Regions from separate parts of the Dickeya ananatis genome, predicted to be linked through region 3. Evidence: predicted binding sites of a transcription regulator. Region 3 holds the regulator's gene; each other region holds the start of a gene.
What was found. The regulator PurR, encoded in region 3, represses purine synthesis genes. The targets are predictions, from matches to a motif close to CANGCAAACGTTTGCNTG.

Region 1 (3,286 bases), 2.1 Mb from region 3:
AGACATTGTTAATGAACCGGTTGATAGCCCGGTTCTGGCTCGAACCACGTTGCCGACCCTCAACAGTGCGCCGTATGCCGATGTCGAGCGGGTAGCCGGGCTTATCAAAAATGCCAAAAACCCGATCCTGTTGCTGGGGTTGATGGCCAGCCAGCCGAAAAATGCGCAGGCGTTGCGCCGGTTGCTGCATCACAGCGGTCTACCGGTCACCAGTACTTATCAGGCGGCTGGGGTGATCGACCAACAGCACTTTGACCATTTTGCCGGGCGGGTTGGGCTGTTTAATAATCAGGCTGGCGACAAGCTGTTACAGCAGGCCGATCTTATCGTGACGGTGGGATACAGCCCGGTGGAGTATGCCCCGGCGCTGTGGAATACCGGTAAGGCGACGCTGGTGCACATTGATGTGTTGCCCGCTGAAGTGGAAAGTGCCTACCGCCCGGATGTGGAACTGGTGGGTGACATCAGCATCACCATCGATATGCTCAATGAGCAACTGGCCTCACCGATTGTGCTGTCGTCAACGGCTCAGGCAATTTTGGAAGAGCGCCGTCAGTTGCGCCATCAACTGGCGACCCGCGCGATTAACATGGATGGCTTTGCCATTCACCCGCTGCGGCTGGTGCGGGTCATGCAGGATCTGGTCAATAAAGATGTGACCTTGTGCGTGGACATGGGCAGCTTCCATATCTGGCTGGCGCGCTATCTTTATAGCTTCCGTGCCCGTCAGGTGTTGATGACGAATGGACAACAAACCATGGGGGTGGCATTGCCGTGGGCGATTGCTGCCGCGTTGGTCAATCCTGGTCAGAAGGTGGTGTCGGTTTCGGGGGATGGCGGTTTCATGCAATCCAGTATGGAGCTGGAAACGGCGGTACGGCTGAAATCTAACATCCTGCATATTATCTGGGTGGATAACGCCTACAACATGGTGGAAATTCAGGAAGAGAAAAAGTATCACCGTGCTTCTGGCGTCAAGTTCGGGCCTATCGATTTCAAAGCCTATGCGGAAGCCTTCGGTGCCAAAGGGTTTGCCGTGGAATCGGCGGCTGAACTGGTGCCGAAACTCTGGCAGGCCATGGATGTGGACGGCCCGGCGGTTATCGCCATTCCGGTGGATTATTCTGACAACCATTACCTGATGGAGAACGTCAACATCAGCCACCTGATTTAAGACGTCGTATCGTCAGTTATTCAGGCCCTGTCATCCTACCTGCTGCAGGATTTGCAGCCTTTTTGAGTGTGATTCGCTCATGATGCTCCACGCGTCCTGAAGCCCCGAGATAGGGCGCTTCGCGTTCCCCACTGTGTTTCACACGGTGGGGAACGCCGTCCGAGAGTGGCAGGACGCGCATTTTTTCGCCTTATCTTGTTATGTCTTGCATTGAAATATCCCACCGTTGGTGATGGTCTGACGTGATCATCCATATTCTGTATCTGTCACCTTCTCGCGCTCGCCAGTAACCGCATCAGGTTGTCGTTGATGGGAAGATGTCCACGATGGCGATCACAAAATCAGCCTGTGCATGTGATGATTGAGGGCATCTCGATTGCCTGAAATAATCTAATTTTAGGGGTTTTTCGCATTACTTTATCTAATTAACATGGCGAATTCTGAATCTGATATCGCACCATGAAACCAATTTTTAATAATTATTGGTGCTAATTTTATTTAATGTATTGGATTTAAATTTCAATTAATTAAAAATTTATAGATTTTTGTTCTTTTCATTTGTTTTGTGAATGGGGTGGAGTTCTGTCTTTTTATATAGATAAACTTATGGCTATGGGAGTGGTGGAACGTCGGCTTCAGTGGTAAGTTCAGGTGCAGGATAAACGTTTGCGTCGTGAGGTTTGGCGTCACAACGCACGGCTAACGTAGAGAGAAAAGAATGGCAAACCACACCCCGTTATATGAACAGCATCTGGCCGATGGCGCCAAAATGGTGGATTTTCATGGCTGGATGATGCCGCTGCATTATGGCTCCCAACTGGATGAACATCATATTGTACGCAGCAGTGCTGGCATGTTTGATGTGTCGCACATGACTATCGTGGATTTGCGCGGTGCCCGTGTCCGCGAATTTTTGCGTTACCTGTTGGCGAATGACGTTGCCAAACTGACCCAGCCCGGCAAGGCGCTCTATACCGCGATGCTGACGCCGTCTGCTGGCGTGATCGACGATTTAATCGTGTATTTCCAGACCGAAGACTATTTCCGGCTGGTGGTGAACTCCGCCACGCGCGAGAAAGATTTGGCCTGGATTACCGAGCATGCCGCTTCCTTCCAGGTTGCGATTACCGAACGCGAAGACCTGTCGCTGATTGCGGTGCAAGGGCCGCAGGCACAGGATAAAGTGCGTAGCCTGCTCAGCGATGCGCAGCGCGACATCATTGCGGGTATGAAACCTTTCTTTGGTTTGCAGGCGGGCGACCTTTTTATCGCCACCACTGGCTATACTGGCGAAGCAGGCTATGAAATTGCGTTGCCGCAGGAACTCGCGGTCAACTTCTGGCAACAATTGCTGGTCGTTGGCGTAAAACCCTGTGGGCTGGGCGCACGTGACACGTTGCGTCTGGAAGCGGGCATGAACCTGTACGGTCAGGATATGGATGAAACCATCTCTCCACTGGCGGCCAACATGGGCTGGACTATTGCCTGGCAGCCGGAAGATCGTCAGTTTATCGGCCGTGAGGCGCTTGAACGTCAGCGTTCTGAAGGCACTGAACAGTTGGTCGGTTTGGTGATGACGGAAAAAGGCGTGCTGCGTCACGGTCAACCCGTTCGCTTTACCGATAATCATGGCGTGATGCAGGAAGGGGTGATCACCAGCGGGTCGTTTTCGCCTACGCTGGGCGTCAGCATTGCGCTGGCCCGTGTTCCCGCCGGTATTGGCGAGCAGGCAATCGTGCAGATTCGCCATCGTGAGATGCCGGTGCACGTGACCAAACCGAATTTCGTCCGTGCAGGCAAAGCGCTGGTTCAGTTTTAATTTTTGGCATTAATGGAAGGAGAAGGTGGCAATGAGCAATGTTCCGGCAGAACTGAAATATACCTCATCCCATGAGTGGGTGATGGCGGAAGGCAATGGCGTTTACAGCGTGGGTATCACCGAGCATGCCCAGGAATTGTTGGGTGATATGGTGTTTGTCGATCTGCCGGAAGTCGGCAGTACGGTGAATGCTGGCGACGACTGCGCGGTAGCGGAATCCGTCAAGGCCGCGTCGGATATCTACGCGCCGATCAGCGGTGAAATCGTGGAGATCAACGAAGAGCTGGAAGGTG
Region 2 (3,286 bases), 720 kb from region 3:
CCGGCTTTCTTTCTCTGAAAGATACCCCACCAGACTGACCATGTAGCGTCGGATATTTTCCACATAGTCGTAGGCCTCCTGACCACGCGCATAACCGCTGGTGGTTTGGGAGTAGTAGCGTTTTTGGCTCAACATTGGCAGGCGTATTTTAACGTCTGCCCAACTGTCCGGATTTCCCTGCTGTTTTTCTGTCAGCTTACGGGCATCCATCATATGCGCGTACCCCATATTATAGGCTGCCAGCGCAAACCAGATACGTTCGTCCACTGGGATGGTGGCAGGGACTTGCTGCATCATTTGGCTTAAATATCTGGCACCGCCGCGAATGCTTTCCTCTGGATTGAGCCGGTTGACCACATCCAGACTTTCAGCAGTATTGCGCGTCAGCATCATCAAACCACGTACCCCGGTTGGCGAGGTAGCCAGCGGGTTCCAGTGCGATTCCTGATAAGAAATCGCCGCCAGCAGTTTCCAGTCTATTTCCCGGGCGTATTTTTCGAACAGCGGGCGTAAACCCGGCAATGTGTTGTCGATAGCGCTGAGGAACGTGGTGGTATCCACATAGTCGAATTCGCCAACGTGCCCCAGATACTTCTCTTCCAGACGGGCAAGGGTGCCGTCTTCCATCACCTGACTAAAGAAGTCGAGCAGTGCGGCAGAAAGACTGTCATCACGGTTTTGCCGCATATACCAGGTCACCGGCTCTTCGTCGCTGAGATCGAATGACACCGCCAACTGCGGGTGGATTCGCTGCATCAGACCAATGTTGATTGAGTCAGCGATGGTGTAATCCAGTTTCCCCTCCGCTACCTGTTTTAGGAGATCCAGTTCAGAGACATCGGTGGCAACTTCCCAGCTCAGTTGCGGATATTTTTCGGCTTTGAGATCACGTAGGGTAGCGGCATGTGCCGAGCCAGACAGTACGGTCAGTTTGCCCTGTAACTTGTCCAGCGAGGTGGGACGAGCGCTCCCCATACGGTAGACCAGTTGCTGCGATACCGAATAATAGGAAGGTCCCGCCTGGAAGCGGTTCAGACGCTCCTGGTTATAGATGAGGCCTGCCGCCAACAGGTCGGCATTGTCGTTATCCAGATCGCTGAATAAATCGTCAACATTTTGACGCACCGAAACCACCAGCCGCACGCCGAGGTAGTCGGCGAATCGCTTGGCCAGTTCATAATCCAGCCCGGTGGGGGAACCGTTGCTGAGGGTATAGGTCAACGGAGAGGTCACGGTGCTGATGCGTAGCTCGCCACGTGAAAGGATTTGCCTTAACTGGACGTCCTGATGACTGCGCCAGGGAATATTTGGCCACAGTGCCAGCGTCAACAGCAAAGCGATTACCCCGATGAAAACATAATTTATCGTTAAACGCTTCAATGAGTTGTCTCTCGGCGGCCAGTCGGCCTGTCTGTCTGTAACGGCAGTTTCTTATTACGTCTGTCCCAGAGTCGGGGGGCATTTTGCTTAACAAACCGCCAGTGTGCAACTGTTATTCGTTTGTCTATTGTTTGACCACAGAACCTCTGCAATGTTTAACAATCGCTACGCAAACGGTTTCGTCACGCGTCACTATTCTCTATAATAGCCCGCGTTTCCCCCCTGTAGCGCCCTGACGCACTGTCTCCGGTGCCTCGAAGACGAGAGAAATTTAGATGATGGAAATACTGCGTGGTTCACCGGCCTTATCGGCTTTCCGTATCAATAAACTGTTGGCCCGGTGCAAGGAATACCAACTGCCCGTTAGCGACATTTATGCCGAATACGTCCACTTCGCCGATGTGAACGCTCCGCTAAACCATGAAGAACAGTCACGACTGAGCCGCCTGCTGAAGTACGGGCCTTCTCTCGCTGAGCATGAGCCTACCGGGCGGCTGATTCTGGTGACCCCGCGTCCGGGCACCATTTCTCCCTGGTCTTCCAAGGCTACCGACATTGCGCACAATTGTGGCCTGCAGAAAATTCGTCGTCTGGAACGTGGCCTGGCGTTCTACATTCATGCGCCGACATTGAGTGATGCTCAGTGGAAAGAACTGGCTGCACTGCTCCATGACCGCATGATGGAAAGCGTCTTTGACGACCTGCAACAGGCTAACCTGCTGTTCTCTCAGCACCAGCCGACCGCGCTTAAGCGGGTAGAAATTCTGCTGCAGGGCCGTCCGGCGCTGGAGGAGGCCAACCTGCGTTTGGGGCTGGCGCTGGCTGATGACGAAATGGATTATCTGTTGGAGGCCTTTACTAAACTGGGGCGCAATCCAACCGATATCGAACTCTATATGTTTGCTCAGGCGAATTCTGAGCACTGCCGCCATAAAATCTTCAATGCCGATTGGGTCATCAATGGTGAAACACAGTCGAAGTCGCTGTTCAAGATGATCAAAAACACCTTTGAGCATACACCGGACTATGTGTTGTCTGCCTATAAGGACAATGCGGCAGTGATGGAAGGATCGGCTGTGGGCCGTTTCTTCCCTGACCCACAAGGCGCTTATGCCTACCATCAGGAAGAGGCACATATCCTGATGAAGGTGGAAACCCATAACCATCCGACGGCTATTTCACCGTGGCCGGGTGCCGCGACTGGCTCCGGCGGTGAAATCCGAGATGAAGGCGCTACTGGGCGAGGTGCGAAACCGAAAGCTGGTCTGGTCGGGTTCTCGGTATCTAACCTGCGTATTCCCGGTTTTGTTCAGCCCTGGGAGCAGGATTTTGGTAAACCGGACCGCATTGTCAGCGCGTTGGATATCATGACTGATGGCCCACTGGGTGGCGCGGCCTTTAATAACGAATTTGGTCGTCCGGCATTGACCGGCTATTTCCGTACCTATGAAGAAGCGGTAGACAGCCATAACGGCGTTGAAGTACGCGGTTATCACAAACCTATCATGCTGGCAGGTGGGATCGGCAACATCCGTGCGGAACATGTCAAGAAAGGCGAAATTAGCATTGGCGCCAAGTTGATTGTGCTGGGCGGGCCTGCAATGAATATCGGTCTGGGGGGCGGTGCCGCATCGTCTATGGCATCAGGCCAGTCTGACGCGGATCTGGATTTTGCCTCGGTACAACGTGATAACCCGGAAATGGAGCGCCGTTGTCAGGAGGTTATCGATCGCTGCTGGCAGCTTGGCGAGCAGAACCCGATCCTGTTTATCCATGACGTCGGTGCTGGTGGCCTGTCCAACGCCATGCCGGAACTGGTCAGCGACGGTGGCCGTGGTGGTCGTTTCGAACTGCGCGATATTCTGAACGATGAGCCAGGAATGAGCCCGCTGGAAGTCTGGTGCAA
Region 3 (3,286 bases):
CGTATCCTGCCAACGCTGGGGCAGTTGCTTCTCCAGCCCGGCGCGTATCGCACGGTGGAAAAACATGTCCAGCCGTTCACATTCCCACCAGCCATCCATGTAACTTTCGCCCAGACCCAGTGACCCGTCACGCAATATGCGCTTGTACAGTTCAGGGTTTTTGACCTGAATATCAAACGGTCGCGAACCGTTAATGGCGATATCAGCGGCCGATAACATTTCATTAACCAGTTGGAACCAGGGTTGACTGGGGGTACCCAGATCCTCCACATAAGATGAACTCATAACTTCTCCCTACCTTGCCAGATACATGCGTTATACGGGATAAACCAGACAACTATGGCGATGGGGAGGGTATTCGATGTACCCATTCCACACGTCATCGTCTATCCCTGAGAGCCTCAGAGGAAAATAAGAGACAAGCCGACACGAAAGGCGTCTACCCCGGCCGTGACAAACGGTGCAACAGTCATTAGTGGGGTAGAAAAAGTAAGGCGATGCGTACTGCTAAAAGCATCGTCTGATCATGGTTATTGTCGTCAATGACAGTGACAAGTGTATGACTGCTTTAACCCGTCGACAAGATTCATCGGGCTAAAGCAGCACATTGCGTTCTATATTAGGGTGCCAGGGAGGCACGCTTTGGCGCTTTACAGCGCGGTATGGCGGCGGTTGACACACCTGCGAGTGATAACGAAATCGTCTGGCTAATTCATTAACGGCGGTAATCGAGATATGGACCGTCGGCAACAGAACGACGCTCGATCAGCGTCGGGTGGACTTCGATGGTTTGCGCTTCCTCGCGTTTGCTGGTGATGCGGTCAAGCAACATGGAGAATGCCGCTTGTCCCAGTCGTTCCTTAGGCTGATGAATGGTCGTGAGCGCTGGCGTAAAATAGCGGGAGTGGCGCACATTGTCGTAACCGATCACCGAAATATCCTGCGGTACACGCAGGCCCAGTTCATCCGCTGCACAAATCGCCCCCATAGCCATAATATCGCCGCCGCAGAATACCGCCGTCGGTCGCTGTTTTTGCGCCAGAATCTGGTGCATGGCTTTGTAGCCTGATTCGGGTTCAAAGTCACCCTGAACCACCCACTCTTCACGTAGAGGAATATCCGCCTCTTTCAGCGCTTTCAGAAAGCCCAGATAACGCCCGCTGCCAGTATTGCGCCCCTGAGATCCGGGGATGGCGCCGATATCGCGGTGCCCGCGCTCAATCAGATAACGACCGGCCATATACCCACCGGCAAACGCATTATCAACAATGGTATCGGTGAAATCGCTGTGAGCTCCGCCCCAATCCATGACGACCATCGGGATGTGGCGATAATCCGCCAGCATTGACAGCAGTTCAGGCGGGTACTCGGCACACATCACCAGCAGGCCATCAACACGTTTTTGCGCCAGCATGGACAGATAAGCACGCTGTTTATCCTGATTATTGTGAGAGTTACACAGAATCAGCGTATAGCCTCTGGCGTAGCAGCTGTTTTCCACCGCTTCGATAATTTCAGCGAAATAGGGGGCTTCGCTGGAGGTGGCCAGCAGTCCGATGGATTTGGTGTGGTTGACTTTCAGGCTTCGGGCCACCGCACTGGGTGAATAATGCAATTCATCAATAGCTGCGCGTACCGCAGCCTTGGTCTCTTCGGCGACGAAACGTGTTTTATTAATCACGTGTGATACGGTTGTGGTTGAAACGCCTGCGCGTTTTGCCACATCTTTAATCGTTGCCATCTAAAGTGACTCCTGAACTCATCTGTTACAGTCGTGGGTCTGTTACAGCAGTAAATATGTTGTTAATCGTTTGCCTGCGTGAATTTTGCTCCTGCTGGACAACAAGGCAACATTTCAGTAGGAGACATGCCGAGGTGTGTAGCTTGAAGGGAGGGCTGACGCTTCGACCAACGCAGTGTACACGGTAAACTGCGGATTTTGGCCGATTTAGAGCGAAAGGGGAAGAGGCAATTTGTGTTATCTCTGTGACGCAGAAACCGGTTTTTTGACTTCAGTCGGGTCATAATAGACCTATACTTTGTGTGTTTCCCCATCCGCCGGGATACGGTGCTGATTCAGACGTAACGGGATGACGGCGATCATCAGTCACATACAGGAGAATACGATGGATACAAATTTGAAAATGTCACTGTGTAGTACGTTGGTTGCGTTGGCGGTGATCATTGTCTTTGGTTTCACTGCGGTATTGAACTGATAGCAGATCGCCGGTGTAGAAAAAGAAAACAGAAAAGGGGCTAGTGCCCCTTTTCTCGTTATTCATTAGGTCGTTTAGCCGGTGATTATCTGGCGAATCACTGTTAGCGAATGGTCTTCGGTGTCACCACGCGGCGAGCGCCGACATAATGATCCTGCCAGTAATCTTCACTCAATTTACTGATCTTGATATCGGAACCCGATCGCGGTGACTGGATGAAACGGCCATTGCCCAGGTAGACGCCAACGTGGTCGGCAGCGCCGCGGTTGGTGATACGAAAGAACACCAGGTCGCCACTTTCCAGTTCGCTTTTCTTGATGGGAGCCGCGTCACGCAGGTGGAACATCTCATTGGCGGTGCGCGGAATCGGGATTTTTACCACATCTTTATAGGCGTAATACACCAGCCCGCTGCAATCAAAACCTGAATAAGGTGTTGAACCGCCCCAATGATAAGGTTTACCGATTTGGCTCATCAGCTTGTTCATGGCAGTCAATTTAGCGTGCTGATAGCGTTTTTGGTGAGCAGCACTGATGGTCAGCGCCGCTTTATCGTGTTTACCTTTCTTACTTTTACCATGTGAAGATGTGGCCGCTACCTCATCTTCTTCGTCGACCGCCGCTTTACCTTTTTTGTGTGCGCTTTTAGCCACCGCCAGCTCATGGGCTTTGTGGCTGGTTTTAGCTTGCGCCAGCGTCTCTTTCTTTGTTGTTTCTTTTTTTGCCGTTTTAGCTAATACCGCTTTAGTTGCATGAGCACTGTTAGTGGTATGAGTACTGGCAGTATGCGTGCTTTTCTCAGGCTGCGATTTTGTATGAGGGGAATGCGCTACGGCCGCCACCGACTTTTTGTCCGCAGACTTCTTGTCATTGTGCGACTTTGCATTTTTATCATGGCTGGCTACGGTTTTGGCTGGCGTAGACTTCGCGTTTTTCTCCGGTTTTTTGCCGTGCGTCGGCTCCGCACCTTTTTTGTTGGCGTTTTTGGTAACTTTGTTCTTTTTGGATTCATCAAGCGCTTTATTTGCCGTTTCTACGCCAGATTTGCGAGGTAACACTGCACCGCCATGC

Region 1: the regulator PurR is predicted to act here: its motif matches at 1,830-1,847, upstream of gcvT (glycine cleavage system aminomethyltransferase GcvT).
Region 2: the regulator PurR is predicted to act here: its motif matches at 1,547-1,564, upstream of purL (phosphoribosylformylglycinamidine synthase).

Annotation. Positions count from the first base shown of each region.
Region 1 is NZ_CP040816.1:3,496,049-3,499,334, reverse strand. Features, by position in the region: gene alsS (acetolactate synthase AlsS) at 1-1,174, shown strand, start outside; gene gcvT (glycine cleavage system aminomethyltransferase GcvT) at 1,893-2,993, shown strand; gene gcvH (glycine cleavage system protein GcvH) at 3,025-3,286, shown strand, end outside.
Region 2 is NZ_CP040816.1:701,796-705,081, forward strand. Features, by position in the region: gene mltF (membrane-bound lytic murein transglycosylase MltF) at 1-1,380, opposite strand, end outside; gene purL (phosphoribosylformylglycinamidine synthase) at 1,656-3,286, shown strand, end outside.
Region 3 is NZ_CP040816.1:1,418,706-1,421,991, forward strand. Features, by position in the region: gene cfa (cyclopropane fatty acyl phospholipid synthase) at 1-285, opposite strand, end outside; gene purR (HTH-type transcriptional repressor PurR) at 716-1,741, opposite strand; gene cydH (cytochrome bd-I oxidase subunit CydH) at 2,127-2,216, shown strand; gene FGI04_RS06150 (C40 family peptidase) at 2,320-3,286, opposite strand, start outside.